Regions from separate parts of the Pseudoalteromonas sp. McH1-7 genome, predicted to be linked through region 4. Evidence: predicted binding sites of a transcription regulator. Region 4 holds the regulator's gene; each other region holds the start of a gene.
The links. The regulator sigma-54, encoded in region 4, starts transcription at its own class of promoters, with help from an activator protein. The targets are predictions, from matches to a motif close to GTTGGCACGNNNNTNGNNT.

Region 1 (7,817 bases), on a different contig from region 4:
GAATACGGATTATCTTTTAAACCGTACGGTTGTTGCGGATAACCTTCGTCATCTATTTTTAATACTCTTGGTCCAGTATAAGCGATGTGCATCCATACAGACGCAGAGCCCGGACCACCGTTGAAAGAAATTAATAGTGGACGTTCGCTTACTTCTTTTATATTTTTACGCTGGTAGTAGGTGTAATGTAGCGTGGCGATTGCTTCACCTTTTTCATTCCACACCGGCTGCGTCCCCGTTGTTGCCGTATAGTTTATACGCTTGCCTTTAATTTCAACGCGATGTTCTGTTGTGATTTTATGATCTATCTCAATGGTGCGGTTGTGTTGTTCAGCTATGCTAGGCAATGAAAACAAAGCACAACTTAAAAACACAAATGACAGTATTTTGTTCATGGCTTCCTCAATAAAACGGTAAGGTATTGCGGCATTAAAAAAGTATTTTAGGTGAAATTCAAAGTCATTGAGACAAACAGAGTAAAAAAACAGCTAGTTTGAAGATAACTGTTCTCAACTCATTTATTATTATGTAACAAATTTGTCTGCTGCTGGTTTTTTTTAGTCCTAGATTCGCGTATATTTAATACTTAATTATGTAGTAATAAAGTATTTAGCCTCGTTAAATTCTTGTTTCACTGCGCTTCTCGTTGTACTTAAGAGATCTCAATCCATGCAAAGAATTCTAATTGTTGAAGACAGTAAGGTCGTACAGCAGGTATTACGACACCTTGCCGCTCAATATCTTGATGTCGCAATTGATTTTGCTTGGTCACTCAAGGAAAGTAAGGCCTTTTTGAGCCAGCATGAATATACATTGGCGCTGGTAGATTTAACGCTGCCCGATGCGATGGACGCAGAAGTTGTGCAGCTTACGCTCAGTCATCAGATCCCAACGGTGGTGTTAACATCGAAAATTGATGAATATAGTCGCCAGCAAATGCTTGAGATGGGGGTGGTAGATTATGTCATCAAAGACAACCGCGATTCTTATCTATACGCAGTCAAGCTTGCATCTCGCCTGTTAAGAAACCAAGGGTGCAAAGCACTAATCGCCGATGATTCAGTGATTAGTCGTGTAGTTATGAAGCAGATGTTAGAAAAGCAGCTTTTTACTGTACTAGAAGCACAAGATGGTGCTGAAGCATTGGAAATGCTGCTCGGAGATCACGATATTAAGTTACTACTTACTGACTTTGCGATGCCAACAATGGACGGCTTTGAGTTGGTAAAGTCGGTGCGAAATAGTCGCGGTCGAGATGAACTTGCCATTATTGGTTTATCTGGGGCAGGCAGTCATGGGCTATCGGCAAAGTTTATCAAATACGGTGCAAATGACTTTTTGGCGAAACCATTTATGAGTGAGGAGTTCCATTGTCGAATTATGCAAACAATGGAGCAGCTTAATTTGATTGCGGAAATCAAAGAGTATGCGCACAGAGACTATCTGACAGGGTTGTACAATCGCCGATACTTTTGCCAACACGCTGAGCGCCTAATAAAAAATAAACCCAACCAGCATATTCTTGCTTTACTCGACCTCGATCACTTTAAGTCGATTAATGACCAATATGGCCATGAAAGTGGCGATGAAGTACTTAAACAGGTCGCTGACTTATTACGCAGTGCTTTTGGGCATTACATAGTCGCTCGAATTGGCGGTGAAGAGTTTGCGCTATTGATCCCAAGCTCAGATCTTAATCGAGCAAAGCAAATGTTAGAAGATTTTCGAGAGCGTTTAGCTAAACAAGCGTTTACGATTGTGCAGGGGAAATACCGATGCACTATCAGTATTGGTATGGCGGCGTGTCAATCAAATACGCTGAGTGAGGTGATGCGTAAAGCCGATAAAGCGCTATATCAAGCTAAAGATAAGCAGCGAAATTGTGTTATTGCGCATTAATATTGCTTTAGTATAGGGTTTTGCACCAACCCAGTTCAGACTTAATAACAATGCACCTAGATGGTGCATTTTTTATGCGTAAAAAGTGCGATTCAGTATTAATTCATTGTTAATTAAGGAATAAAAAATTTGGCATAAAGGTTGGATTACAGCATGTAACAGGATCAACTGTCCTAAGGGGACTTAGTATGAAAATGATAAGTGCAATAATAAAACCATTTAAACTCGACGAAGTGCGCGAAGCGTTGGCCGACTTGGGGATTGAAGGGATGACGGTTGTTGATGTCAAAGGCTTTGGACGTCAACGTGGTCACACCGAGTTATATCGCGGTGCTGAGTATCAGGTCGATTTTATACCGAAAATAAAAATAGAAATTGCGACCTTGGCTGAAAATGCAGAACGTGTAGTAGAGACAGTAACAAAGGCAGCTTTCACTGGCAAAATTGGTGATGGAAAAATCTTTGTATATGACTTAGACCAAATCGTTCGGATCCGTACCGGCGAACTTGATGAAGAAGCGATTTAAGGGGATCCTAACGATGGAAAATACAATCATAGAACTCAAATTCTCATTAAATACTTTTTATTTTTTGATTTCGGGTGTGCTGGTGATGTGGATGGCAGCAGGTTTTGCCATGCTAGAAGCTGGACTTGTTCGTTCCAAAAACACCACTGAGATACTAACCAAAAACGTCGCGCTTTACGCGATAGCTTGTACTATGTATCTGCTTATTGGTTATAACATTATGTATGTTGATAACGCTGAGGGTGGTGTCCTGCCAAGTATTGGCGCGTTAATCGGAAGCGCCGCAACTGATGCGGATCATGCGTTGCAGTCTGACTTTTTCTTTCAAGTTGTCTTTGTGGCTACCGCGATGTCTATTGTTTCTGGTGCGGTAGCTGAGCGAATGAAATTGTGGGCATTTTTAGCGTTTTGTGTTGTGCTTACCGGCTTTATTTATCCTCTTGAAGGGTATTGGACTTGGGGTGGAGGATTTTTATCTGAGCTTGGATTTGTGGATTTTGCAGGTTCTGCCATTGTGCATGGCGCTGGCGCCGCTGCGGCCTTAGCAGGAGTATTATTACTCGGTGCACGTAAAGGCAAGTATGGTAAAAATGGCGAGGTTTATCCTATTCCTGGCTCAAATATGCCACTAGCCACACTTGGTACGTTTATTTTGTGGATGGGGTGGTTTGGCTTTAATGGCGGCTCACAATTATTTTTGGCAGATAAGGAAAATGCCATCGCAGTAAGTCAAATTATGCTCAATACCAATGCCGCAGCCGCTGCGGGTGCGGTGGCGGCTTTATTAGTATGTAAAATGATGTGGGGTAAAGCAGATTTAACAATGGTGCTAAACGGTGCATTAGCTGGCTTAGTAACGATTACCGCAGAGCCTGCTTCACCGACACCGATACTGGCTCTTATCCTTGGTGCGCTTGGTGGAGCACTTGTGGTATTTAGTATTATTGCGCTAGATAAGGCTAAAATTGATGACCCAGTCGGGGCAATTTCAGTGCACGGTGTTTGTGGTGCATTAGGAGTGATGATGGTGCCATTTTCAAACTCAGACGCCACATTTCAAGGTCAAGCGGTTGGGCTTGTGACGATTCTTGGCTTTGTGTTTATCACATCCTACATTGTGTGGAGTGTACTTAAGGCAAGTATGGGGATCCGAGTTGGCGAAGAGGAAGAGCTGAGCGGAATGGATCAACATGACTGCGGCGTAGATGCCTACCCAGAGTTCGTGACAGTTCGCGGACAGTAATACTTATTGGCTCTAGGTCAATATGTGAGGAGTGGTTTATTTTATGTTTACAATGTTTTGCTTGATATAAGACAAAGTCAGTGAACAGATAAGCCGCTCTTAGAGTTCTCGTTGTCTAAATAAAGTGAGTCCAGTGGGCTCACTTTTCTTATTCACCGTGATTGTGCTTTCAGCAGTTGTTAATTTAGGTTACTCTACTATCTTGCAATTCACTTTTCAGTTTTATTTGGGTCATGACGGACAAAAAGAAAACAACACCTACCAAAAAATCAAACGTCAAAGCGAGCACTTCACGTAAAAAAAAGACCCAACCTGCTAGCACTAAGATGCAAAAAGTTAAGCGTAAAATATTAAGCGCGACATGGTCTTTTGTGTGGAAAGGCACGGTAGCGATGATATTTGTCGTGGCAATGTATGTTATCTATCTAGATGCAAAAATAAGCAGGCAATTTGAAGGAAATAAATGGGAACTGCCGGTTCAAGTGTATGCCAGAGCAATGCAGTTTTTTCCTGATCAATACTTGAATGAAAAAGAGGTATTATGGGAGTTAAAACGGCTTAACTACTCCCGTGTAAATCGTATTAGTCGTACCGGTCAATATACGGTACAAGGTCGCACTATCACCATTCACCGTCGAGCATTTGAATTTTATGATGGGCCTGAAAATGCGCGTATTTTTACCCTAAATTTTGCTAGTAAAAAGCTCGCAAGTATTGTTGATAATCAGGGGCGACGTTTATCCGCAGCTCGCCTTGAGCCAGTGCAAATAGCACGTATCGGTAACGAAACTCGCCAAGATAGAGAGTTTGTACCTTTTGATAAGTTTCCCAATATCCTCAAAGAAACATTATTAGTGGTGGAAGATAGAAACTTTTATGACCATCACGGCGTTTCAGTGCTGTCGATTTTGCGTGCGCTTTATACCAATATAAAAGCAGGCCGTACGGTGCAAGGTGGAAGTACGTTAACTCAGCAATTGGCAAAAAACTTTTATCTTACTCGTGAGCGTACACTGATTCGCAAAGTGAATGAGGCATTTATCGCGTTAATTTTGGACTTCCGCTACAGTAAGGATGAAATTCTGGAAGCCTATTTAAATGAAGTGTTTTTAGGTCAAGCGTATAACCAAGGCGTGCATGGCATGGGGTTAGCGGCAGAGTTTTATTTTGCAAAGCCCGTCGATGAATTAGAGTTCGACCAGATTGCAATGCTCATTGCAATGGTCAAAGGTCCTTCTTTTTATAACCCCAGACGTTACCCTGAACGGGTGATGGAAAGACGCGACCTAGTGTTACGATTAATGGTAGAAAACGGCTTAATTACAACGCCTGAATATCGCGTAGCATTGGCGCGACCGATTGATGTTGAGCCTTTAAAAGCCAGTCGTTTACAGTCGTATCCTGGATATCTAGAGTTGGTTAACCGCGAGCTGAAACAGCTAGTTCCTGATGATAGCCTGATTGACTCCGGACTGAGAATATTCACGTATCTAGATTTACAAAAACAAACGGCAATGGAGGAAGCGGTTAAAAAGGGGTTACCATATTTAGAACGCCGCTTTAAAACTGAAGATCTAGAGACCGCAATGTTATCTGTTAACGTTGAAAAGGCTGGCGTGTCAGCACTAGTTGCCGGTAGGCAATTAAAGTTTTCAGGGTTTAATCGGGTGCTGGATACAGAGCGAAACATAGGCTCATTAGTAAAACCTGCTATTTATTTGAGTGCATTAGCTAATCCAAATTATCACTTAGGTATGCTATTGGATGATAACCCGCTGGAAGTGACTGATGGCTCAGGTAAAGTGTGGTCGCCAGAAAACTTTGACCATAAATTTAGAGGCAAAGTCCCTATGTTTGATGCTTTTAGTAATAGTATTAATATTCCTGCTGTGAACTTAGGCTTGGATGTCGGAGTAAACCGCGTAGCACAAACATTAAATGAGCTTGGGGTCGATAAGTCTATCACGCTTTATCCATCGTTACTGTTAGGGGCATTGGAATTATCTAGCTTAGATGTGGCACAAGCCTATACAACGATTGCGGCTGATGGCAAACATAGTGAATTAACAAGTGTTATGGCAATCACGGATTCAATCGGTAAATTGCTTTACGACCATAGAGTGAAAAAACAGCAAATATTAGACCCAGAAGCTGTGTATATGACGAAGTACGGACTAAAAAGGGTGACGAAGAAGGGAACAGCTAAGCGTTTAAACTTACATTTCCCTTCTATCCAGCTAGCAGGTAAAACAGGGACGAGTAATGATTTACGCGATAGTTGGTTTGCAGGGTTTGACCAAAATACAGTGACAGTGACTTGGATAGGAAGAGATGATAATAAACCAACGGGGCTGACAGGAAGTCAAGGTGCACTCGAACTTTACATTCGTTACCTCAAACCACTTAACCCTCAAGCTATTGTGGATGAACGCCCTGATTCTATCCGTTGGGCATTCATTAACCCTAAAACAGGTAAACAATCACCTCCTAGTTGTGGCCCTGTTGTGCAGTTGCCTATTCGATCGAGTATGTTTGAGCCAAGACCTAGGTGCTAATCCTAACCTTTGTTTAATATACTGAGTCTATAGATAATCTATAAGTCAACAAAGCGATTGGTTTGGTACAAGCCAATCGCTTCTGCTTTACTCCCACATATTGAGTAATGATTACGGCAAAATGCTATTACGTTCTAAATTTGTCAATTTCCCTATTTAGGGTTTGCGATAGGGTACCGAGTTTTTTAGCGTCAGCTTGTGTTGCTCTAGCTGAACCTAATGTGTGCTGCGCTAAATTGTTGATATCTTGAGAGCCACTGAGTGCATGTTCGGTCGCCTGTGTTTGCTGCTGAACAAGTTGACTAATGAGTTTTCCTTGCTCGTCAATATCACGCATACTTTGCTCTGCATGCTGTAACACATTATTTGTTTCATTGGCAGCGGTGACGCTCTGTGCCATATTCTCTTCACTGCTGCGCATTTTATTTTGGGTATCTTTAGAGGCCGCTTGCAAGGACTGGATTATATTGTGTATTTCTTCCGTCTGCTGCTGAGTTCTTTGCGCTAGGGTACGGACTTCATCAGCCACTACCGCAAACCCGCGACCTTGTTCACCAGCTCGTGCGGCTTCTATTGCAGCATTTAGCGCCAGTAAATTAGTCTGCTCCGCAATTTCTCTAATCGCAGAACTTACTTGACTGATATTTTGCGTATCTTCGGCAAGCTTATCTAATGATGCCCGGCTTTGTTGAAACTCTGTCTGTAACTCTGTCATTTGTCCCGCAAGCGTTGTGGTATTGATACTACTTTGCTTGACGTGCTGAGCGGCAACTGATGCCAATTCAGTTGCATTAAATGCAGCATCTTCCACTGAGCGTGCGGACTGTGCCATATTTTCAAGTGAGTGGTGAATCGATTGGATCTTACTCTCTTGCTGCGCCACATCTTTTTCGGTGTCTTGGCTTATTTGATTGAGTGTTTTCGTTGCTTGTTGTAGTTCGTTGCTCGTGAGCTTGACGTTACCAAGTAGCGATATAAAAGCGTCTAAAACCGCGTTAAATTGATCAATAATTTGGCTTAATTCATCAGAGCCTATCGTCTTAGCTTTAACACTCAAATCTCCACTTGCTGCACTTTGTGCCGCTTTTGAGAAAGTGGTAATGGTTCCGATGACAGATAAGTAAAAACCAATCATAAGATAAATAGCCAGCAATAGCGCAAGGATAGATGCAATCGCTACGGTGTTTCTGATCCATTGTTGTTGGCTCTGCTTTTCAGCAACTAATGCTGCCAACGTGGGAGTGGCTATGTTAACAAACTGCTTAATAGTTTGACTGGCTTGCTGATAATGTCGATTGAATTGCGATTGTGATAGCGCTAACTCGTCTGGATCAAGTAGCCCTGCTTTAACCGCACTTTGATAGTTTGACAAGCTAGCATTGAGATCTACCAGAGATTGATTTAATTGTTTTTTTAGTTGTTTATTATGATTCATCGCGATGTTTAGCGTTCCTGAAAACTGCTTTATTACCGCAGGCAAGCCTTTATGTAAGTTAGATAGAGCGATAAAACTGTCAGGAGTAAAGCTTCCTCTGCTGATCACGCGTCGTGCTTGCACTTCAATTTGATTAATTTGTGCGATTAACTGAGGAG
Region 2 (7,817 bases), on a different contig from region 4:
ACGGGTCGTACGATACAAATCGACGGCGGTCGTCATTTGAGGTAGCGCATTATGCAAGACGAATTACAACAGAGTTATAAATCAATCATAGCAGCCGTTGGCGAAGACACGGGTCGAGAGGGATTACTAGATACCCCCAAACGAGCAGCAAAGGCAATGGAGTATCTGACTCAAGGTTACCGACAAACATTGGATGAAATCACCAATAATGCTGTGTTTACCTCAGATGCAGATGACATGGTACTGATCCAAGATATTGAACTGTACTCCATGTGTGAACACCACCTTCTGCCTTTTGTGGGGCGTTGCCATATTGCTTATATTCCAAATGGCAAAGTACTTGGATTATCAAAGTTTGCACGTATTGTTGACATGTTTGCACGACGCTTTCAAATCCAAGAGCAACTTACCCACCAAATTGCCAAAGCTGTGGAAGAAGTAACAGGCGCCAAAGGGGTCGGTGTCATTGTTGAAGCTAAACACATGTGCATGATGATGCGTGGCGTAGAAAAGCAAAACTCCAGCATGCGCACCTCGGTCATGCTTGGTAACTTTAGAAGCGACCCTAAAACACGTAACGAGTTTTTACAGTTAGTGAAAGGATAAGTACTGTATGTCCAATGCCATCATTAAAGTAACAAATCTAAGACTTCGCACTTTTATTGGCTTTAACCCAGAAGAGCGAGAAAAAAAGCAAGATGTCGTTATCAACCTTGAGATCCACTATCCGGCGGATACGGCATGCTTAGACCACGATAATGTCACCCACGCGCTGAACTATAAAACCGTGACTAAAGCGGTTATCTCCGTGGTTGAAGCAGGGCATTTTTTGTTACTTGAAAAGTTGGTTGCCGACATTCTGTCTGAGTGCCATCGTCACGAAGATGTTACTTATGCAAAAGTAACTGTGGATAAGCCTCATGCACTCAGATTTGCAGACTCGGTTTCTTTGACTCTCGATTGGCACCGAAATAAGCGGTAAATAACGTTGCCCTTCCTTGCCTTATGACATCACCTGTAAGGCAAGGAATATCACGAGCGCATAGCGTACTCCTTTTCCAAGCGCCACTAATAAAAAGAACCAAGTAAATGACGTTCTTAAAGAACCTGCCACCACGGTCAACGGATCGCCAATAATAGGCAACCACGCAAATAACAATGAAAACTTACCATAGCGGTTAAAGTGGGCACATGCGGCATCATACTGCTTTTGAGAAATTGGAAACCACCGTCTATCCCGCCACTTGACGATAAACCACCCTAAATAATAATTCACACAGCTCCCAAGCAAATTACCAGTTGTTGCCGCAACCCATAACCACAGCAACTCACCTTGTTGTTGTGTCACCAAGCCGCTGAGTGCTAGCTCAGAGGAGGCAGGAAGTAAGGTAGCAGCAATAAACGCAAGTCCAAATAACGAAAGATAAATCATAGTGACGAAGGTGATACCAATCTGCGCTAGCAATTAGGCTTTAAGAAATTATTCAAGTGGGGCAATATACTTAAATACACGCCATACTTCAAAAATACTCACACGCTCATAGGACAAAGCATGAAAACAATAATAAAACCCTTGCTGCTTGCTACTTTGCTCACAACCGGGCTAAACGGATGCAGCACGTCTCATGAAGCACCGATTGCATCTGGGTATCAAACCTATATTCAAGTGGGCGAGCGCTTTAAACATCTAAACCTAACCGATATTAACGATAACAAAGTCGCATTTGAAGCTGAGCACAAAAAACTGGTGATATTATTTGCAACTTGGTGTTCTGACTCACAGCGGCTATTGGACGAGTTGCAAGCGTCTTCATTACTCAACATGTCAAATTTAACGATTATTGCCATTGGCCGCGAGCAAAATCAGACTACACTGAAACAGTTCAATGATACCCAAGCACTACCTATCCACTTTGTCGCTGATCCTAACCGTACGATTTACAACAGCTATGCAAATAAAGGGATACCCAGGTTAATATTACTCGATGAGCAAAATAACGTATTACAGACACTTATTGGCGAGCAGCCAAACACATTATCAAAACTACGCTGGAATTAATGAGGTACTACCATGACGCCTGATGTTGTTAGCATTCTTACCATGGCAAAAGTGATTCAAACCGCTGTAGCACCGGTGTTTTTAATAACAGGGATTGCAGCGACCCTAGGGGTACTGTCAAATCGGTTAGCGAGAATTACTGACAGAGCGCGCTTGCTAGATAGAAAAATCAATAGCACACAAGACGAAGAGCTAAAAATGCACTTTTGTCGTGAAATGCGAGCTTTATTAAAGCGCTCTCGCTTTATTCATATCGCATTTAGTATGAGCGTCCTTAGTGCACTTTTAGTTTGTGCCGTGGTTATGCTCCTGTTCATGTCACACTTGTACAGTATGCCACTTGGCATTACGCTGTCAGCTTGCTTTATCGCTGCAATGGTTTTACTGATTGGTGCATTTGTTTCCTTGCTAGCAGAAATTTTTCTTGCTACCCGTAGCATGCGTCGAGGTATGATATTCAAAGATATTGAGAGCTAACATCGGTAAATTATCGATGACATTCATCGCAATTGTTTGCTTGTATTTAAAAGTTACACTGACAATAGGGAAAATAATTAGGGGTTTACGACTATGAAGAAACTACTTACCGTCACACTATTAAGCTGCCTTGCGGCAACCGCACAGGCGAACACCATGTTTGAATCTGCGGAAGATGCCATTCAATACCGTCAAGCATCTTTCCAGCTGATCCGCTTCCAAATCGGTAACATGGGGGACATGTTAAAGGGCAAAGTACCTTTCGATGCCGAAGCATTTAAGCAACGCGCACAAAATGCTGCACAATTATCAAAAATGCCATGGGAAGCTTTTATCGAAGGTTCAGATAAAGGAAACACTGACGCACTGCCGGCCATTTGGTCAGATCGTGCTGAGTTTGATGGCAAAGCCAAAAAGTTTGCCGAATATGCACAAGCACTAGCGGTAGCTGCAGAATCAGGTGATAAGAAGATCATCGCTTCAGCATTTAAAGACTGGGCGAAGGGCTGCAAAGACTGTCACCAGTCATTCAAAGACTAAACAAAACAGCCGCGTATGCGGCTGCTTATGAGGTCTGTGAGCTGGTGTGTAATCCGTTTCAGGCCTTTATACCTCTGGCCTTACTTCATCCAACCACCCTATTATCTAGCGATAATAGTATTCACAACTTTATTCGTGATAGACGTACAATATCAATCGTCAATATAGTCGAAATCATCGTCGCCTAGATTTCTACGTAGGCGTTTTTGCTCTAAGTAGTCGTCTAGCTTTCTTTTGACTTTACGTTTTTGCTTATCATGTTGGTTACGACCCAACTTTTCAAATTCATCATCAGCAAAATCATCATCAAGCGCATCGTAAGAGAATGTCTTACCCACAACTTACTCCAAATAATATAGTCATTAATAAAATGAGAACCGTCTCTCAAGATCACTATTTAGCGTTAAATTTGCATTCTGAAAAGTGAGACTTTTTTGTCTTCACAATAAAAAATTTTTATCGGATTGTAGAAAGTGATAAGAATAGCTAAATTTTAGTCAATTCCATTATTTTTTAGACACTTCATTCCACACCTAAAAACCACAACATTCTGATTATATTAAACTTATTAATTGGCACCTTTTTTGTAATGTCATATTTGTCACTGAGCCAATAAGGATTGACTATGAATAAAATTATCTTACTAACCGCCGCAACAATGATGAGCACCACGGTTGCAGCGCATGAACAGCATACCGTTACCTTTAACGATGAAAATTGTGAAGTCGAGTTTCAAAATGACGTTCGTATCACACCGGATAATTTAGTTATCACCACAGCAAGCCATGCAACAGCAGAGATCACCAGTCAAGGAACCCTTACGCTCAATGGCGACACCATCCCCCTCAATCAACAACAACAAGCGATGCTAACACAATATAGTGAACAATTAAGGGGTCGGCTGCCCCAAGTCGCCAATATCGCCTTTGAGGGCATCAAACTAGCAGGAGTTGCGCTCAACGAGGTTGCCACAACATTCAACCTTACCAATCTCGATGATATTCATGCAGTGATAAACGATTTTGAAACCCAAGTACACGGTACATTTTACCAGCAAGGTGCATTCGTCATGGGCAAACAAACCTTCGATGACTTTGGTAGTAACTTTGATGAGCAATTTAATGAAAAAGTAGAAACCGTTATCAAAGGAGCGATGATGCAATCAATCGGCAGCTTACTTGTGACGATTGGCACTGAAATGTCAAATTCAAATGGTGATATGAGTGCTTTTGAGCAACGTATGGAAGACTTTGCGACACAAATAGAGACCAAAGTGACACAACAAGCAAAAGCCATCGAGCAAAAAGCCGACAGCTTATGTGGTGAGTTTGAGCAGATAGCCCATCACGAAGCCATTGTTGCAAACGCTATTCCTGAGATGTCCGCCTATCAGTTATTTAAATTTAAGTAATACCATTAAAGGGGGTCAGATCCCCCCTTTTTCTTTGTATTTCAGCCAGTTTACCCAATGTCACAATGGCTTGTTCCAATTCATCTGACCATGGTAAGCCATAGCTTATACGAATACAGTTTTGATATTTTTTACTCGCGCTAAAAAGCGTGCCAGGTGTAATGCTAATACCTGCTGCTAACGCTTGCTGGAATAAAACAGCGCCATCTACTTGCTTACCCAAATCTAGCCACAGCACGCACCCACCTTTGGGGCGACTAACACGAACCTCATCCCCAAATGCAAAATTTACCGCAAGGATCATGCGATCGCGATTTTCAATGAGCCGTTTGCGAACGAGCTTTAAATGGCGCTCGTATCCTCCTGAGCTGAGAAAATCCGCTAAAGCCCATTGGTTCATCAAAGAGGATGAACAACTCAATGCGCGTTTGATACGCTTCGCTTTTGCACTAAATTGCGACGCTACCATCCAGCCAACTCGGTAGCTTGGTGCTGCCGTTTTTGAAAAAGAAGCACAGGTGATCACTAACCCCTTTTTACTGTATGCCTGCGCAGGTATACCACGCTGTTCGGTAAAGTAGAGATCGCCATATACATCATCCTCTATCAGCACCACCTCTCGCTGCTCCAGTAACTCCACTAATTGCGCACGTCGAGCATCTGGCATATAACTTCCCAGCGGGTTACTTATACTGGTAGAAAAGACGCAAGCACGAATATCATGTTTATCCAAAGCTTTCTCTAAATCATCAAGCCAAATACCATCGTCAGGGCACACAGGTATTTCAATTGCTTTCAGCCCTAAGTTTTCTACTAGCTCAACAATGCCGAAGTAGCATGGCGACTCAATAGCGATGACATCACCAGGGTTTGTTACCGCCTGTAGCGCAATTGCTAGCGCCTCTTGAGCACCATTAGTAATAACCAGCTCATCCATGCTAACTGCCAGCCCCATATCCAAATAACGCCTTATTATTTGTTTTTTTAAACTATCCAAACCATCCATCGGACCATAATTAATCAACTCACTACCAGCTTCTTTCATCACTCGGCGCATGATTTTTGCGAGCACCTGCTCCGTACCTGCGATCGCAATTGGATTTGCAATCCCCAGTGGCACAGCGTGCGATTGATGAATGCCACAGTACACCTGCTCAATCAATGCCTGTTTATTCACAACGACAGGGTTGGCTGGCAATCTTGCGCGTTTCGGTGAATGTTTTACAGGAGGATCTTCACATAAGAAATAACCTGACTTTTCTTTCGCGATGACCTTTCCTTGCGCCTCTAGTGTTTGGTAGGCCTGCTTAACTGTTGGAATACTGACATTCAGATTTTGCGCCATTGCGCGAAGTGATGGCAGTTTTTCTCCCGGCAAAATAGACGCTTGCTCCGCCATTAATAAAATCATTTGGATTACTTGTTGATATAAAAAAGCGGATTGCTGACGCTCGATCACTGTACTCATAAATAAAATAATCTGTATAGGTTTAAAATAACAAATTCTGTATATAGCTTATACAGAATAGCAGCGTACACTACGCACATCTACTGTTGTTTTAATTTAGAGCCGATCATGAAAAATCTGTTTCTCTATACTATTACCGTGTTGATATGGGGCTCAACTTGGCTGGCCATCGAGTATCAGCTAGGCAACGTTAATGAGTTTGTATCGCTATTTTACCGTTTTGGTCTTGCGGCGATCTGTATGTGGGTATTTGTTTTTTACAAACGGGTGCCGATGCGCTTTTGCCGTCGCGATCATGGCTTTTTTATTTTACTCGCTCTGTGTAACTTTGGTGCTAACTATTTATTTCTGTATTGGGCTCAAGCACATTTAAATTCGGCAATGGCTTCGATTGCATTTTCTTTATTGCTAGTCGTCAATATCATTAATACAAAGCTGTTTTTTGCCAAGCCAATTGCCAAACGTATTTACTTTGGTGCGTCGCTCGGCACGCTTGGTATAGTCAGCTTATTTTGGCACGATTTGGTCGCATTTGATTTGCAAAGCGATGCCTTCATGGGGTTATTATTAGCTCTATCGGGAACAGTAGTCGCGTCACTTGGCAATATGGTGAGCGTGCGTAACTCAAACCAGCAAATTGATGTAATGGCAGGAAATGCTTGGGGTATGCTATATAGCGCCATCATGCTGGCCACTTATGTGGCCTTCAGTGAGCATCAATTTATCAACCAAGCTCCTGCATCTTATTGGTGGTCACTTATTTATCTTAGTGTATTTGGCACCGTCATTGCTTTTGGTTGTTATTTCTCTTTGCTCAAGAATATTGGTCCAGAGAAAGCCAGTTATTTAATTGTGTTATTTCCGTTTGTTGCTGTAGCGTTGAGCACTTTGTTTGAAGGCTTTGAATGGCAACAAAATACGTTCATTGGATTTATTTTGGTCATCCTTGGCAATGCAATTGTATTAACTCCTTTGGATCGCATTTACACATGGTTGTCCATTCGGTCCCCAGTTAGAAGTTGAGGTTTTACCAATACTTTGGCTTCTTACTTTTTAGCGCCATTTTATGATGGCGCTTTTTTTATGCTCAACGCTTGGCGGCAACATGTGATGGTTGCTGGTGTGCGCCCAACAATTTCACCATCGGCCTCAATATCATATCCCGCTTGTGCTATACAAAGTTCGGTAATACGGTCGTGATGCACATTTTTCGCGCCAATATGGCGCTTAAGCAACATACTGGCAAATACTACCACCCGCTGCCAATGTGTTTTCGGTGTAAACCACAACAGCTCCAATTGCCCATCATTCAAGCTGGCCATAGGCGCAGGAGTTAGCCCTGCACCAAAGTGTTTACCATTGGCGAGCAACAGCATCATACCGTGCTCAGGCCATGTTTTACTGTGATAGCAGATTGATTTTGCACTAAATAGCGAAATTAATCCCGCATAGGTATAGCTAAGCTTTCCCAAGCGCTTCTTTTGCCCCAAGTTATTCATTACATGCGCGTTAAACCCAACGCCTGCAACATTAACAAACCAGCGGCTATCTACTTTACCCAAGTCAATATTGGTAACTTGATCTGAAAATACGGCAGCTCGCCACTGTGCTTTGGAGTAGTTAAACTGCCGTGCAAAATCATTACCCGTACCAGCAGGAAGCAAGGCGAGTGGATTATTACGCCGAGCGATGGCGTTGGCAACTAAGTGTAAGGTGCCATCTCCACCAATTACTACTACTGTCGTCCCTGTCGTCGTCGCTTTTACTATTGCATCTCTGTCTGATACAAAGTTGCCGGTGGTATTAAACCAAGTTGCCGTTATCTGCTGTTGTTTTAATTGTTGCTTTAACCATGCGATCTG
Region 3 (7,817 bases), on a different contig from region 4:
ACATTAGAGCTCGGTGAGCAAAGCGCCGGTGCTGTGAGGTTTACGTGGGACGGTAAAAATAAAGACGGTGAAACAATGCCTCCGGGTGAGTACACCATCAAAGCTGAAGGGATGATTGAAGGTGAGTACCAGACACTTCCATCTGCGACATTCAGAAATATAGATAGTGTGAATGTTAATGGTGCAAATGGCATCGTTATTAACACGAAAGAAGGCGCGGTGCGCTTAACTGACATTGCTGAAATAGCATAATAGTTTTAGAGAATTAACCTTAAGAAATTAGAGGTGAGAGTATGAGTTTTAACATAGCATTGACAGGTATTGCGGCCGCGCAAAAAGACTTGGATGTAACGGCAAATAACATCGCTAACGTAAACACCACAGGCTTTAAAGAGTCTCGAGCAGAATTTGCTGATGTATACGCTTCGTCTGTTTTTAGTTCAGGTAAAACGAAAAATGGTGATGGTGTGCAAACCACTATGGTTGCGCAGCAATTTCACCAAGGTTCACTCAAGTTTACACAGAATTCACTTGATTTGGCGATTGAGGGTGAGGGCTATTTTGCCATGTCAAACTCATTACAGTCACAGGACTTCACGTATTCTAGAGCTGGCGCGTTTAAACTCAATAAAGACAACTTTATTGTAAACGCCAAAGGTGACTATTTGCAGGGGTTCCCAGTTGACCCCTCAACAGGTGATACCACATCATTGAGTTTGAGTACCACGTCGCCAGTACAAATCCCAGACGCGTCAGGCTCGCCTCGTGCCACATCTCAGATTTATACGTCGTTCAACCTTGATGCAACGGTTCAGCCACCGACGATTGCGTTTGACCCAGAGCAACGCGCGTCGTATAACTCCAGAACGGCTATTACCGTGTATGATTCGCTTGGTGAGTCTCATACGCTACAGCTATTTTTCAGAAAAACAGCTGACAATGAATGGTCTACCTATGCAACGTTAGATGACAAACCGTTTAACCATAATGCCAGACAGATTGATCCGACGGCAACGCCACCAATTCCGTATACGCCTGTCAGTGTATTTCGCTTTGATGCCAGTGGTATTCCATCACAGACTGCTGCTGACCCATCAGCAACGCCGCTAGTTTTTAATAATAATACCGGTTCGACTTTTAACCCGCTCAGTCTGGCAGGCCCACAAGACGCAACGGATCCGACAATTGGTATGTCGAATTTGCTTGATAATGGTGCGACTTTTCCCAATGATATTGTCGTAAACTGGCGCGATGAAGCAAACACAGCGCAAAAGCTGCCGACTCAATACTCGTCAGGTCGATTTGAAGTAAAAGCATTGGAACAAGATGGTGCCACAGTTGGCCGTTTGGCGGGAATTGATATTGGCTCTGATGGTAAGGTAGTTGCATCTTACACTAATGGCGACTCCACTTATTTAGGTCAAGTTGCATTAGTACGTTTTCCAAATTCACAAGGCCTACAAGCGATAGGCAATACTGAATGGAAGAAGAGTCTATCCTCTGGTGAACCACTAGCAGGGGAACCTAACACTGGTACTTTAGGTAGTATTAGCTCTTCAGCCTTAGAGCAGTCAAACGTAAACTTAACTAATGAGCTGGTTGACTTGATAAGCGCACAGCGTAATTTCCAGGCTAACTCGCGAGCACTCGAAGTTAATTCAACATTACAACAGAATATATTACAGATACGATAATATATTATGCCCTCCAAAGGCTGCTTCTCAAGCAGCCTTTTTTATTCCCGTCAAAAACACTTCACCATTTTGGCATTGAGTTTGCATTACATATACCAAGTTAGAATTTTATAGGTCATCGTCATGGATAAAATGGTGTATATCGCGATGTCAGGCGCTAAGCAAAGCTTACGTGGTGTGGCGTTAAAAGCGAATAACCTAGCAAATGCCAACACGACTGGCTTCAAAGCGGACTTTGCACAGGCTCGTTCAATGCAGGCATTTGGTGAAGGGTTACCTACCCGTGTGTTTGCAATGCAAGAGCGCCCAGGAACTAATATGACTGGTGGGGCAATAGTCGAAACCGGTCGGGAGCTAGATATAGCTGTTGATGATAAGTCTTGGATCAGTGTTGTTGACGCATCAGGCGAAGAAGCATATACCAAAGTTGGTACGTTGAATATTCGTAATGACGGTGCGTTAGTTACTGCTCATGGGCGTCAACTTATTGGCGAAGGTGGGCCGATTGTTCTACCCATACCTGTAGATAAAGTGGTGTTTAGCGATGATGGCTCCATTCAAGTTCGTCCACAAGGAGCGCCTGCTAATTTTCTAGAGGTTGTTGATAGGCTGAAGATTATAAAGGCTGACAGCAACAAACTAGAAAAAGGAAATGACGGCCTATTCAGGCCCAAAGAAGACACTTTGGAAGATGGGTTCTGCGGTTTTTGTGAGGTATCACCTACCGCCAAAGTGATGAGCGGCTTCCTAGAAATGTCTAATGTAAATCCAGTTCACGAGATGGTTGATATGATCAATCATCAAAGACAATTTGAAATGCAAATTAAGCTGATGAAAACAGCTGAAGAAATAGATGAGCGACACACTTCGCTCCTACGCATAGTTTAAGAGTGAGGTAGAAATTATGAATCCTGCATTGTGGATAAGTAAAACCGGTTTGGATGCACAACAAACTGATATTTCAGTTATCTCTAACAACTTGGCTAACGCCAGTACTGTTGGATATAAAAAGAGTCGTGCGATTTTTGAAGATTTGTTATACCAAAATATTAACCAGCCAGGAGGAAGAAGCTCTCAGGATACAGAGTTGCCTTCAGGTCTGATGCTTGGGGCCGGTGCTAAAGTGGTGGCTAACCAAAAGAATTTCTCACAAGGCAACATGTTGAGTACAGAAAACTCTTTAGACTGGATGATCCAAGGCCCTGGTTTTTTTGAAATACAAATGCCGGATGGAACGACGGCCTATTCTCGCAACGGACAATTTACCACTGATGAAGAAGGTCGCGTCGTCACATCAGGTGCCGGCTTCCCGGTGTTGCCAGAGATGAACGTGCCAGATGATGCTCAATCAATCACTATATCGCAGGACGGTGAAGTATCAGTCCGTGTTGCTGGTCAAGCTGAAAATGTTGTTATTGGCCAGTTGACTATTAGTGACTTCATTAACCCTTCAGGTCTAGAGCCGATAGGGCAGAACTTATATACAGAGACAGCGGTAAGTGGTGCTCCAGTGCAAGGTAACCCAAGTGTAGAAGGGCTTGGTAAAATTGTTCAAGGAGCACTCGAGACATCGAACGTAAACGTTACTGAAGAATTAGTTAATCTGATTGAAACGCAGCGTGTCTATGAAATGAACTCTAAAGTTATCTCATCTGTTGACCAGATGTTGAGCTACATTAACCAGCAGTTGTAACTGGGTAGGGGGTAATATGCGTGCATTATATTTGGCCATAGTAACGGTAGCTGCATTGTCTGGATGTAGTACGACCCAAAACAAAAGTGTGGTGCGTGATGACCCGTATTATGCACCGATTTATCCTGAAGATAACCAAGTACAGATAGTAGCCACAGGATCACTGTTTAATACACAATTTTCAAATGATTTGTATGCAGATAAAAAAGCGTTGAGGGTCGGGGACATTATTACGATCGTGCTGCGCGAGACGACTCAGGCAACAAAAGCAGCTAATTCAGAGTTAGATAAGTCAAGTGACTCAAGCCTAGATCCCATTATTGGTTTGGGTGCCAACGCAATAAACATAGGTAATGAAGCTATTCAGTTTGGTGCGAAATCGAGCTCGTCATTTTCAGGCGATTCGAAGTCGAATCAGTCAAATAGTCTGTTTGGCAATATTTCTGTGAATGTGACGCGTGTTCTACCTAATGGAAATTTGGTGATCCGTGGGGAGAAGTGGTTAACACTTAATACCGGAGAAGAGTTTATTCGACTGGAAGGGCTGGTTAGACCGCAAGATGTGACTGCCGATAACACGGTCGAATCTAATCGAGTTGCGAATGCGAGGATCCAATATTCCGGTAAAGGCGATCAACAAGAAGTACAAAGTGCGGGTTGGTTAACTAGTTTCTTCATGAGTGCCATCATGCCATTTTAAGGATGCAGAAAATGATTCAATTTCTTAAGTATTTTCTCTTTAGTTGCGTTACTGCATCACTAATATTTTATCCATCCTTCGCGGCTGCAGAGCGGGTAAAAGACGTCAGTATGGTTGAAGGTGTTCGTTCGAACCAACTAGTGGGGTATGGACTAGTGGTTGGTCTTCCTGGAACTGGGGAGCAAACCAGATTCACAGAGCAAAGCTTCAAAGCAATGCTTAATAGCTTTGGGATCACTATGCCCGCATCGCTTAAGCCGAAAATCAAGAATGTGGCTGCGGTGGCAGTACATGCTGATTTACCTCCTTTTGTGAAGCCTGGTCAAACCATTGACGTGACGGTTTCATCGATTGGTAGTGCTGGTAGCTTGCGCGGCGGTACTTTATTGCAAACCTTCCTAAAGGGGGTTGACGGTAACGTATACGCTATTGCCCAAGGAAGTTTGATTGTTGGCGGGTTAGGTGCAGACGGTGCTGATGGCAGCCGGGTCGTTATTAATACGCCTACAGTTGGACGAGTGGCTAATGGAGCAACTGTTGAGCGAGCAGTCCCAAGTCCATTTACACAAGGTGATTATATTACCTTCAACCTTAATAGACCTGACTTCACAACTGCAAAGCGTCTGGCTGATACCATTAACGATTTGGTGGGACCAAATAGTGCAAAGCCGATGGACGCTGCCTCTGTTAGAGTAATTGCACCGCGCGACCCATCACAGCGTGTCGCCTACCTTTCGACATTGGAAAACCTTGAGTTTAAACCTGCGGACACCGCCGCTAAAATTATTGTCAACTCAAGAACTGGGACTATTGTGATAGGAAAAAATGTCAAACTTCAACCAGCGGCTATTACTCATGGTGGACTGACAGTGACGATTGCTGAACAGCAAAATGTTTCACAACCTAATGAACTCGCAAATGGTGAAACTGTGGTTACACAGCAAAGTATCATTGATGTGGATCAGGATGACTCTCGTGCATTTGTATTTGACCCAGGCGTTAGCCTTGACGATTTAGTAAGAGCCATTAATCAAGTCGGGGCCGCTCCGGGGGATTTGATGGCGATTCTAGAAGCATTAAAAGAGGCTGGTGCTATAAATGGTCAATTAGTCGTCATATAGTGTTTTATTATTAATCAATTAGTTAGCCTCACAATAGTGAGGCTTTTTTTGGCTCGTATATTGCATTGTTTGAACTATAGAATTGTAAATAGTGCGTAGTGTTATGAATACCGATCAGTTAAAAAATCAAAGCTTTTTCGATTTAGGGAACCTTGACTCGATCCGTAAAGAGGCACTCAAGGGAGCTGGTGATCAGGGAGCGTCAGATCAAGCACTGAAAAAAGCTGCACAGCAGTTTGAATCGATTTTCACACAGATGTTATTGCAAAGTATGAGAAAAGCGAATGAAGCGCTGGAAGATAAAGATAGCCCTTTCAACTCTAGTGGCGTGAAATTCTTTGAAGAAATGCACGACCAGCAACTTTCTATGCACTTATCTGAAAAAGGTAGCTTAGGACTTGCAGACCTTATCGTGCAACAACTATCGCCTAACTCTGAGAAGTATAAGCCAGCTTCTGTCCTACGTGCTGACGCTGACATTGCGACCAACCAACCAGCTCCAACAACAATAAAGCGGTCAGATGCTTTGAGCACACAAAATAGTGATGAACAAACAGGGTTTGGTTCGCCTAAAGAATTTGTCGAAAGTGTCTGGAACTATGCGCAGTCAGCTGCGAAAAAGCTGGGGTTAAATCCTGCGGTAATGGTTGCACAAGCAGCATTAGAAACAGGGTGGGGCAAACACATTATTAGCAAACATGATGGTAGCAGCAGTTTTAATCTCTTTAATATTAAGGCTGATAGCCGTTGGGATGGAGAGAGTGCCAAAAAATCGACGCTTGAGTTTGAAGGCGGGTTGCCTGTGAAGAAGCAAGCACATTTTCGTGCTTATCATTCATTAGAGCAAAGTTTTAATGATTATGTCAGTTTTCTCCAAGATAACCCGAGATATCAACAGGCGCTCGCCAAAGCCGAAGACAGTCATGCCTATCTTGATGAACTACAAAATGCGGGTTATGCGACTGACCCAAATTATGCCAACAAAATTAAGTCTGTTTTAAAACGCATAGATATATCCGATTTGGTATCTGGTGCGTTAACAAAGGGAGTCAGATGAAATGTCATTTGATCTATTAAACATTGGAGCTGCAGGAGTTAGAGCAAACTCAGAATTACTGCAAACTACCAGTAAAAACATCGCAAACCTAAATACCAAAGGTTATATCCGTGAGAGAACAGAACACGGTACGATGATAGGTGGTATGGTTGGCCGTGGTGAAACCGTGCGCCTACTTAATCAGTTCGCACAGCAACAGTTGAACCGAGATATTTCAAACCAATCTTATTACGAGCAGTTTGTGACTGAGTCCAGTCGCGTTGATACGTTATTTGCTCAAGAGTCTAACAGCCTGAGTAAAAGCATTAACGCAATGTTTAATAATCTTCAGAGTGCAGTCAACCTACCATCATCTACCACAAACCGATCTCTATTTATGACAGGTGCACAGGGATTAATTGATCAAATGGACAGGTTGTCAGGTATCGTAGTTGATCAAAGTAGTATTGTGAATGATCAGCTCGATATTTTTTCGCAAGAGGCAAACAACTTAGTACAAAAAATTAGTGAGTTAAACAAACAAGTGGCGAGCCAGTCAGCGCTTAACCTTAATAGTGTTGATCACAGTGTGCTCAACGAGCGAGACCAAGCAATTAAAGATCTAGCTGAACTGGTAGATATTGAGACACTCGATGGTGAAAATGGCGAAAAGCTTGTTTTTCTTGGCACGGGTGATGCCCTTGTTATGCAAGGAGGTGCGTTTAACTTATTTTCAAATAAAGGAGATCCTGATCCCAACCACAAATCACTTGTTCTGGATATCAAAGATAAAAATGTTGTGCAGTTAGAGTTAGATAGTGGCAGTTTGAAGGGAAAAATAGGTGGATTACTTGCTTTTAGGGACGAAGTATTAATTCCAGCACAAAATCAACTGGGTCAGATAGGACTTGCACTAGCGGATGCCTTTAATCAACAAAATAAGTTAGGGATGGACTTAGACGGTAATATAGGTGGAGACTTGTTTAAAATCCCTACTGTAGGTGGTTTTGCTTATAGCGATAATACCGGTACAGCTACATTAACGGCAACGCTCGAACCTGGTCGCGGCAATGAGTTGCCTGCGACTGACTTTCAAGTCACTTACACCAGCCCGACAACGGTAGAAATTACCGCAGTAGATGCTAAAGGCAATCCTATTGGTAGCCCTACAACTGGCACCATTGCCGCTGGTGTTATAACGGGTACTGGGGATTATTTTGGTTTGCAAATGAATGTCACCGGTGCTGGGGCAACCGGAGATAAATTTCTAGTAAAACTAAATCAACAAGCGGCTACAAGTCTAGAACTAGCGACACAAAGGCCTGAAGCGCTGGCACTGGCATCGCCTATTCGTACTGAAAAATCTGCTGATAATAACGGAACGGCGACAATTTCAGCGGGTACGGTAACGGATACCGACCCAACAACAAGTGCATTTACGGCCACTACGCCGCCAACATTAAATGATGGCCCGTATACGTTAACTAAAACGGCAAATGCTGATGAGTACACATTGACTAGTGCGTCGGGGGTGAATCACACCTTTACCGCGCCTGCTAATGGTAAAGATATC
Region 4 (7,817 bases):
CTTGTAAAATAATGTTTAATTGCCAAGGTCGAATTATTGTTATTGGTATGGGTAAGTCAGGTCATATTGGAAATAAAATTGCCGCTACACTCGCCAGCACAGGAAGCCCTGCTTTTTTCGTGCACCCAGGTGAGGCTAGTCATGGCGATTTAGGTATGATCACCAAAGATGATGTGGTTTTGATGATATCAAATTCAGGTGAAACCCAAGAAGTTATCTCAATCTTACCGATAATTAAACGTTTAGGTGCACCTGTGATCTCTATGACAGGCAACCCAAGCTCAACCATGGCTCGCAACGCTAGTGTTCACCTTTGCGTTAAAGTGTCAAAAGAGGCGTGCCCACTAGGATTAGCGCCCACAGCAAGTACCACAGCAACGCTGGTTATGGGAGACGCATTAGCAGTTGCTCTACTTGAAGCCAGAGGATTTACTGCCGATGATTTCGCGCTTTCTCACCCGGGAGGAAGTTTAGGCAAACGACTATTACTCACAGTCGCTGACATCATGCACAAAGACAGTGCCATTCCTATGGTCAGTAGCAACTGTACCGTCAAAGAAGCCCTTTTCGAAATGTCTGCAAAAAGTCTTGGAATGACAGCGATTGTCGACGAGCAGACACAATTGCAAGGTATTTTTACAGACGGTGACTTGCGCCGTATCATAGAACAAAAAGTAGACATACACACAACGCCAATCACACAAGTTATGACCGCAAAAAGTACCACCGCACGCGCCGATATGCTCGCTGCTGAGGTGCTAAATATTATGGAAAATAAACGCATCAATGGACTAATTGTGGTTGACGAGAATAATGTCCCTGTGGGTGCATTGAATACCCAAGATTTACTTAGAGCGGGAGTGCTATGATGCAGTTTAGTGACCTTTATCAAGATATCTCAACAGATGCTTGGCAAAAAGCAACTCAAATTAAACTCTTAATTTGCGATATTGACGGTGTATTCTCTGACGGACGCATTTATCTAGGTAACAACGGTGAAGAATTAAAGGCATTCAATACCAAAGACGGCTTCGGTATCAAAGCGCTAGTAAACTGCGGTATTGAGGTTGCGGTCATCACAGGTAGACATTCACAAATAGTTCAGCAACGCATGACTAGTTTAAATGTAACGCATATTTACCAAGGTCAAGAAAACAAGCTAGTGGCATATGAAGCACTAAAAACGCAGCTTAATCTGAAGGATGCAGACATTGCCTATATTGGCGATGATGGCCCTGATCTGCCAGTGATGGAGCAAGTTGGCTTTGCTGTCGCCGTGAATGATGCACATCCGCTGATAAAACGCATTGCCCACTATACCACTTTGATGCCGGGAGGCTTTGGCGCCGTCAGAGAGTTAACAGATCTGCTCATGCTCAGCCAAAACCACCCTCTTACCACTACAGGGTCAAGTACATGACTGTGCTTCGTGTCATTCTGCTCATTACTTTTAGTGCGCTGATGATTTGGCTGTGGTCGCCGATGTTTAACGCATCAGAAATCAACAAGAAAAGTGACGATGAACCACTTGCTAAACCCGATTATGTGGCGACCGCATTAGAGCAGACTACCTACAGTGAAAATGGCTTACTAAACTACCATGTGACTGCTGATAAAATGGAACTTTATCAAGACCTTGGTTTTAGCCACTTTGCAAAACCCATTTTTACATTATATAACGGTGAGCAAAATTGGCAGATAAGCGCATTGGAAGCCACATTATACGAGAACAACACCCTGATTTTAGAAGGGGATGTTTTAGCAAAAAACCTCACACCAGACGCAATGATCAGTACTATCAATGCCGACAATGTCAGGGTTGAAATTAAACAAAAGTTGATGAAATCAGAACACCCCGTCATTATCACAGGCCCTAGCCTTAAAATTACCGGTAAAGGCCTACATGCAGACTTGCAAAAACAGCTGATTGAGCTCATCAACCATACAAAGACAATTTATTATGACCAGTAAAATAATTAACAAATTAGTTTTCTTCGGCTTGCTCGCAAGTTCCACTTTCGCAGCTGCTGCAGAGCAAAATGAAGTCATTATCGATGCTGGCCGTCAGCAAGCTCAACTGCAAAGTAACATAGGCATTTTCGAGCAAAACGTTGTCATTATTCATGGCACAAGAAAAATCAATGCTGATCGTTTGGAAGTGCACCGCCGCGCTGAGCTTGGTTCAAATAAGCAGCTACTAATTGCTACTGGCAACCCTGCGGTTTTTGAAGAAGCTCAGGCAGATGGTACAACCTTACGCGCAGCGGCTAATGAAATTCGCTATGATGTTGCCGAATTAAAATTAGTACTTACTGGCAATGCTGAAATATCGCAAGCGGGTCAAAAAAGTAGTGCACAAGTCATTACTTATCATATCGAAAAGCAACTCATTAGTGCCGAGCGCTCTGAACAGGGCGACTCTCGGGTTAGAACAATTCTGGTTCCTGTTGAAAAGAAATCTGACACCAGCGTGGAAAAAAGTGAAGATCCACAGGAAAAAGGTAACAATTCATGAGCGAGCTCAAAGCAACAGGCTTGGCAAAAAGTTATAAAGGTCGCCAAGTTGTCAAAAATGTAGGACTGAGTGTCGAAGCAGGTAGCATCGTTGGTTTACTTGGCCCTAATGGTGCGGGGAAAACCACTACTTTTTATATGATTGTGGGCTTAGTACCAAGTGACAAAGGCTTTATACAAATCGATGATGATGATATCACCCTACTCCCGATGCACAGTCGCGCACGCCTAGGGATTGGATATTTACCTCAAGAGTCATCCATATTTAGGAAGCTAACGGTATATCAAAACCTCATGGCTATTTTGGAAACCCGCAAAGATTTGTCTAAAGTTGAAAGAGAAGCTCAGCTTAATGAGTTGTTGGATGAATTTAATATCCAACACATCCGTGATTCTCAAGGGATGGCATTATCTGGAGGAGAGAGAAGACGGGTAGAAATTGCTCGTGCTTTAGCCGCTAATCCTAAGTTTATCTTGTTAGATGAACCTTTTGCTGGCGTTGATCCAATTTCAGTGTTAGATATAAAGACAATCATTGAGCACCTTAAAAATCGTGGGATCGGTGTACTGATCACCGACCACAATGTAAGAGAAACGCTGGACGTATGTGAAAAAGCCTACATCGTTTCACACGGTGAATTAATCGCCGCTGGTACGCCAGAACATGTTTTAGCGGATCAAACCGTAAGAGATGTCTACCTAGGCGAACAATTCAAGCTATAGTTAAGACGTAGTATTAATAACTGTTAAAAGGGATTGTTAGAGATACATGAGGCAATCATTACAGCTGCGCATGGGGCAGCAACTTACAATGACTCCACAACTGCAACAAGCCATACGCCTGTTGCAGCTTAGTACGTTGGATCTACAGCAAGAAATACAAGAAGCGTTGGACAGCAACCCACTATTGGAAGTGGAAGAAAGCGATACCGCAGACGCAGAAAGTACTGAACAACAAAGCCAAGATAAAAATAATACGGACGATAGTCAGCAAAGCTCAGATGAAGCGCCTGTCAGCGAGTATGAAATGGACTCAGATACCGCCATGAGCAAAGAAACGGTTAGTGATGATCTTGCCATGGATGTGACTTGGGATGAATATATGAGTGCTGCACCAGCATCAAGCGCAGCTCCTTTACCTGATGATGATAACGTCTACCAGGGAGAGACTTCCGAATCACTACACGACTACCTAATGTGGCAGTTAGAACTTACGCCATTTAGCCCAACAGATAGAGCCATTGCTATTGCCATCATCGAAGCGGTAGATCTGTCTGGCATTTTAACGCTTTCCTGTGAAGATATTTTAGAAAGTATCAATGATGAAAACAGTGAAGAGCCGGTAGAGTTGGATGAAGTCGAAGCCGTACTTAAACGTATCCAGTTGTTTGACCCTGTCGGTATTGCTGCACGAAGTTTGCAAGAATGTTTATGTATTCAGTTAAATCAATTTGCACCTGACACACCGTGGATCACCGAAACCAAGATGATCCTGACCGAGCACATTGATTTACTTGCGAGCCGTGATTACCGTACCTTAGCGAAAAAAACACGCTTAAAAGAAGCTGAGCTAAAAGAAGTTATGACGCTGATCCACAGTCTTAACCCTAAGCCAGCTGCGAGTATTATTCATGAAGAACCAGAATACGTTATTCCAGATGTGTCGGTAAAAAAAGTGAAAGGCCGCTGGGTTGTAGAGCTAAACCCTGATGCGATGCCTAAGATTAGAGTAAATGACCACTACGCTGCGATGTCGAGAACTGCTAAATCGAGTACTGATAGCCAGTTTATTCGCTCACACCTTCAAGAAGCAAAGTGGTTTATTAAGAGCTTAGAAAGTCGCAATGACACTTTATTGAAAGTTACCAATTGCATTGTGCAACAACAACAGGCATTCTTTGAACATGGCCCCGAAGCGATGAGACCTATGGTGTTAAACGATGTCGCAGAGATGGTTGATATGCACGAATCTACGATTTCTCGTGTCACCACCCAAAAGTACATGCACACACCAAGGGGCATATTTGAGCTGAAGTATTTCTTCTCAAGCCATGTCAGTACCGAAAATGGAGGTGAGTGCTCCTCAACAGCAATACGAGCACTCATCAAAAAGCTAATAGCTGCGGAAAACACTGCTAAACCATTAAGTGATAGCAAAATTGCAGATATTTTAGCTGAACAAGGAATTAAGGTAGCGAGACGCACGATTGCAAAATATCGTGAATCCCTAGCCATTCCACCGTCAAATCAGCGTAAAAGCTTGATATAAGACGTTAAACACAAGAAGGAAAAATGCTTATGCAACTAAATTTAACTGGTCGCCATGTAGAAATCACTGACTCTTTAAGAGATTATGTCACCAACAAGTTTGCGAAGCTTGAGAGGCACTTTGATCATATCAATAACGTTCATGTGATCCTTGATGTCGAAAAACTAGTTCAAAAAGCAGAAGCAACATTGCACGTAAATGGCGGCGAGCTATTTGCATCAACAGAGCATCAAGACATGTATGCAGCAATTGATGGCCTGATTGACAAACTAGACCGTCAAGTAATTAAACACAAAGAGAAGCTCACTCGACACTAAAATGAAATTAAGTGAATTAGTGAATAAGGACTGTAGCAAAGCTGCGGTCCTTTTTAGTAGCAAAAAACGTATTCTCGAGTACATTAGCGAATTAGCGCATAGCCAAATCCCTGATACCAGCCAGCACACTATCTTAGATGCCCTTATGGCACGAGAAAAGCTGGGAAGTACAGGTATAGGTAAAGGGATCGCAATTCCTCATGGGCGACTTGAAGGTATTGATAAAATACTGGCGATGGTCTTGGTAAGCGAACAAGGGATCCCGTTTGAGGCGATCGACAAACAGCCTGTCGATATTTTTGTCGCATTCATCGTACCTGAAGGAGATAATCAACAACACTTAAAGACCTTAGCTGCGATTGCTGATACACTCAAAAATAAGTCATTTTGCAAAATGCTCAGGCAAGCGAAAAATGACGATGAGTTATATGCAGTGATCCAAGGTGAATTTGATGAGTGATGAAGAAAAAGGACTCGAGCTTATCATTATCAGTGGCCGTTCTGGTTCTGGTAAGTCTGTAGCACTTCGAGTATTAGAAGATTTAGGCTACTATTGTGTCGACAATATTCCGGTTAATTTACTCCCCTCTTTAGTTCGTAGTGTTTCTGACAACTACAACAAAGTTGCTGTTAGTATCGATGTCCGCAACCTCCCCAAAGAACAAGATGAGTTCAACGATATACTCGAGTACTTACCAGGTTTTGCTAAACCAATCCTGTTTTATCTAGACAGCGATGATCAGACGCTCATTAAACGTTTTTCAGAAACGCGCCGTTTGCATCCATTATCAATACACAACCTGCCTTTAGACGTTGCAATTAAAAAAGAGCGTGAGCTGTTAGATGTATTGACGACTAGAGCTGACTTCTTAATTGATACTACCAGCCTTAGCGTGCACCAACTGGCAGAAGATATTCGTGAAAAGATTTTAGGTCAGAAAAATAAACAACTTATCATTACCTTTGAGTCTTTTGGCTTCAAGCACGGTATTCCAAAACAAGCAGATTACGTATTTGATGCGCGTTTTTTACCAAACCCGCACTGGGAACCAGAGCTAAAGCCATTAACGGGGCTAGATCAGCCGGTAAAAGACTATCTCTCAAGTCATAGCATAGTGCAGAAATTTACTTGGCAAATTCAAACGTTTGTCCAAACTTGGTTGCCACACCTTGAACGAAACAACCGTAGCTACTTAACCATAGCTATAGGCTGTACTGGTGGCCAGCACCGCTCTGTTTATTTAGCACAAACGATTGGTGAGCGCTTTGCAAAAACACACTCTAACGTAAAAATCCGCCATCGTGAGCAAGAGAATAATGTGTGAAGATACATTTTTAATCCAAAATAAGCTTGGATTACATGCTCGAGCAGCGACTGAACTGGCTCAGCTTGCCGTTCAGTTTGATGCAGAGGTGACTTTATATCAGGGCGATAAAAGCGCGTCAGCGGATAGCGTTCTGGCACTGCTACTTCTGGAGAGCAGCCAAGGTAAAGAAGTTAAAGTTGTGTGTAGCGGCCCTGATGCGCAGCCCGCACTGGATGCTATCGGTATGCTGATCCATAATAAGTTCAATGAATCAGAATAACTCCCCACAACCGTAACAGGTATTGTGTCAGCACCAATTCATATAACATGTGCTACACTTCGATACGCAAATTCAATTAAATAAGTCTCGCCTACTCGCCTGTAAACCTTGGTAGAACAAAGAAAACTGCGTTACACTGTAGTGGCTGTTAGCGCTAAAACTGGCTGCTAGAAGGGCGTGATACCAACTGTCTTAATACTTGCTCAATTTGAAGGGGTAAGCCTGACGCTAGTAACTGCGTTAAAAAACTCTTATTTAGAATAAATTAATGCTCCTAAGCTGAGGTGATTATTTCGATACATGAGGCTAAACGAAGCTAGTATGGTATATCCCAGTTTTGAGTCGGTTGAGGTGGTAATTCATTTATAATAAATAAAGCTAGAATAAACTGGCAGCCCACCCACGGAAATATATTGTGTCACATTTTTACAAGACATGGTTTCTGAATACATTACAGCATGTTGGGGCGAGCAAACCACTATCATTTACTGTCAACATTATCAAAAAGGACGCGTATGCCTGAAGTATTTGAACAAGACTATACACTGGAGCAACTTCAAAAGGTTACCAAAGCCTTAAACAGTGGTCAGTTTGTTCAAGTAAGGCGTATGCTAGCAGAAACCGCTCCTTGTGATACCGCACTCCTACTAGAGTCATCACCTCATAAAGTTCGCTCTATGCTCTGGCAACTTGTTGACCCAGATATTCAAGGGGATGTGCTCGAGGAACTGTCTGAGGATGTAAGGCTAGGGATCATCGCTCAGATGGAACCTGAGCTTATCGCAGCTGCAACCGAAGACATGGATGATGATGACTTAGGTGATGTCCTTCGTAGCCTTCCTGATACCGTTTATCAGGATGTTATCGGTGCGATGGATACACAGGATAGAGAGCGTGCTACACAGGCATTATCCTACAAGGAGAACTCCGCTGGCGCTCTGATGAGCACAGATACGGTCACTATACGGCCAGATGTCACTTTGGAAGTGGTATTTAGGTACCTTCGCCTCAAAGGTGAGCTACCTGATGGTACTGATGAGCTGTATGTCGTGGATAAAGATAACTGCTTTTTAGGCACGCTACCTGTCAATATTTTACTCACTAATTCACCAGATAGTATTGTTCGCGAG

Region 1: the regulator sigma-54 is predicted to act here: its motif matches at 2,028-2,046, upstream of HUZ36_RS03215 (P-II family nitrogen regulator).
Region 2: the regulator sigma-54 is predicted to act here: its motif matches at 3,648-3,666, upstream of HUZ36_RS19275 (DUF2884 family protein).
Region 3: the regulator sigma-54 is predicted to act here: its motif matches at 1,763-1,781, upstream of HUZ36_RS02370 (flagellar basal body rod protein FlgF).

The regions. Positions count from the first base shown of each region.
Region 1 covers NZ_JABWPQ010000003.1:145,124-152,940, reverse strand. Annotated here, with positions in the region: gene HUZ36_RS03225 (S10 family peptidase) at 1-395, opposite strand, end outside; gene HUZ36_RS03220 (GGDEF domain-containing response regulator) at 670-1,899, shown strand; gene HUZ36_RS03215 (P-II family nitrogen regulator) at 2,088-2,426, shown strand; gene HUZ36_RS03210 (ammonium transporter) at 2,440-3,669, shown strand; gene mrcB (penicillin-binding protein 1B) at 3,903-6,224, shown strand; gene HUZ36_RS03200 (methyl-accepting chemotaxis protein) at 6,352-7,817, opposite strand, start outside.
Region 2 covers NZ_JABWPQ010000032.1:49,247-57,063, forward strand. Annotated here, with positions in the region: gene folM (dihydromonapterin reductase) at 1-45, shown strand, start outside; gene folE (GTP cyclohydrolase I FolE) at 52-606, shown strand; gene folX (dihydroneopterin triphosphate 2'-epimerase) at 614-982, shown strand; gene HUZ36_RS19250 (YqaA family protein) at 1,004-1,432, opposite strand; gene HUZ36_RS19255 (TlpA family protein disulfide reductase) at 1,553-2,059, shown strand; gene HUZ36_RS19260 (DUF2721 domain-containing protein) at 2,072-2,536, shown strand; gene HUZ36_RS19265 (c-type cytochrome) at 2,630-3,076, shown strand; gene HUZ36_RS19270 (PA3496 family putative envelope integrity protein) at 3,229-3,414, opposite strand; gene HUZ36_RS19275 (DUF2884 family protein) at 3,702-4,487, shown strand; gene HUZ36_RS19280 (aminotransferase-like domain-containing protein) at 4,480-5,955, opposite strand; gene HUZ36_RS19285 (DMT family transporter) at 6,064-6,978, shown strand; gene HUZ36_RS19290 (diacylglycerol/lipid kinase family protein) at 7,020-7,817, opposite strand, start outside.
Region 3 covers NZ_JABWPQ010000002.1:236,111-243,927, reverse strand. Annotated here, with positions in the region: gene HUZ36_RS02380 (flagellar hook assembly protein FlgD) at 1-252, shown strand, start outside; gene flgE (flagellar hook protein FlgE) at 294-1,694, shown strand; gene HUZ36_RS02370 (flagellar basal body rod protein FlgF) at 1,818-2,582, shown strand; gene flgG (flagellar basal-body rod protein FlgG) at 2,599-3,387, shown strand; gene flgH (flagellar basal body L-ring protein FlgH) at 3,404-4,087, shown strand; gene HUZ36_RS02355 (flagellar basal body P-ring protein FlgI) at 4,090-5,208, shown strand; gene flgJ (flagellar assembly peptidoglycan hydrolase FlgJ) at 5,312-6,265, shown strand; gene HUZ36_RS02345 (FlgK family flagellar hook-associated protein) at 6,267-7,817, shown strand, end outside.
Region 4 covers NZ_JABWPQ010000018.1:39,942-47,758, reverse strand. Annotated here, with positions in the region: gene HUZ36_RS13560 (KpsF/GutQ family sugar-phosphate isomerase) at 1-869, shown strand, start outside; gene kdsC (3-deoxy-manno-octulosonate-8-phosphatase KdsC) at 869-1,420, shown strand; gene lptC (LPS export ABC transporter periplasmic protein LptC) at 1,417-1,971, shown strand; gene lptA (lipopolysaccharide transport periplasmic protein LptA) at 1,961-2,515, shown strand; gene lptB (LPS export ABC transporter ATP-binding protein) at 2,512-3,237, shown strand; gene HUZ36_RS13535 (RNA polymerase factor sigma-54) at 3,284-4,783, shown strand; gene hpf (ribosome hibernation promoting factor) at 4,813-5,100, shown strand; gene HUZ36_RS13525 (PTS sugar transporter subunit IIA) at 5,102-5,560, shown strand; gene rapZ (RNase adapter RapZ) at 5,553-6,425, shown strand; gene HUZ36_RS13515 (HPr family phosphocarrier protein) at 6,415-6,687, shown strand; gene mgtE (magnesium transporter) at 7,203-7,817, shown strand, end outside.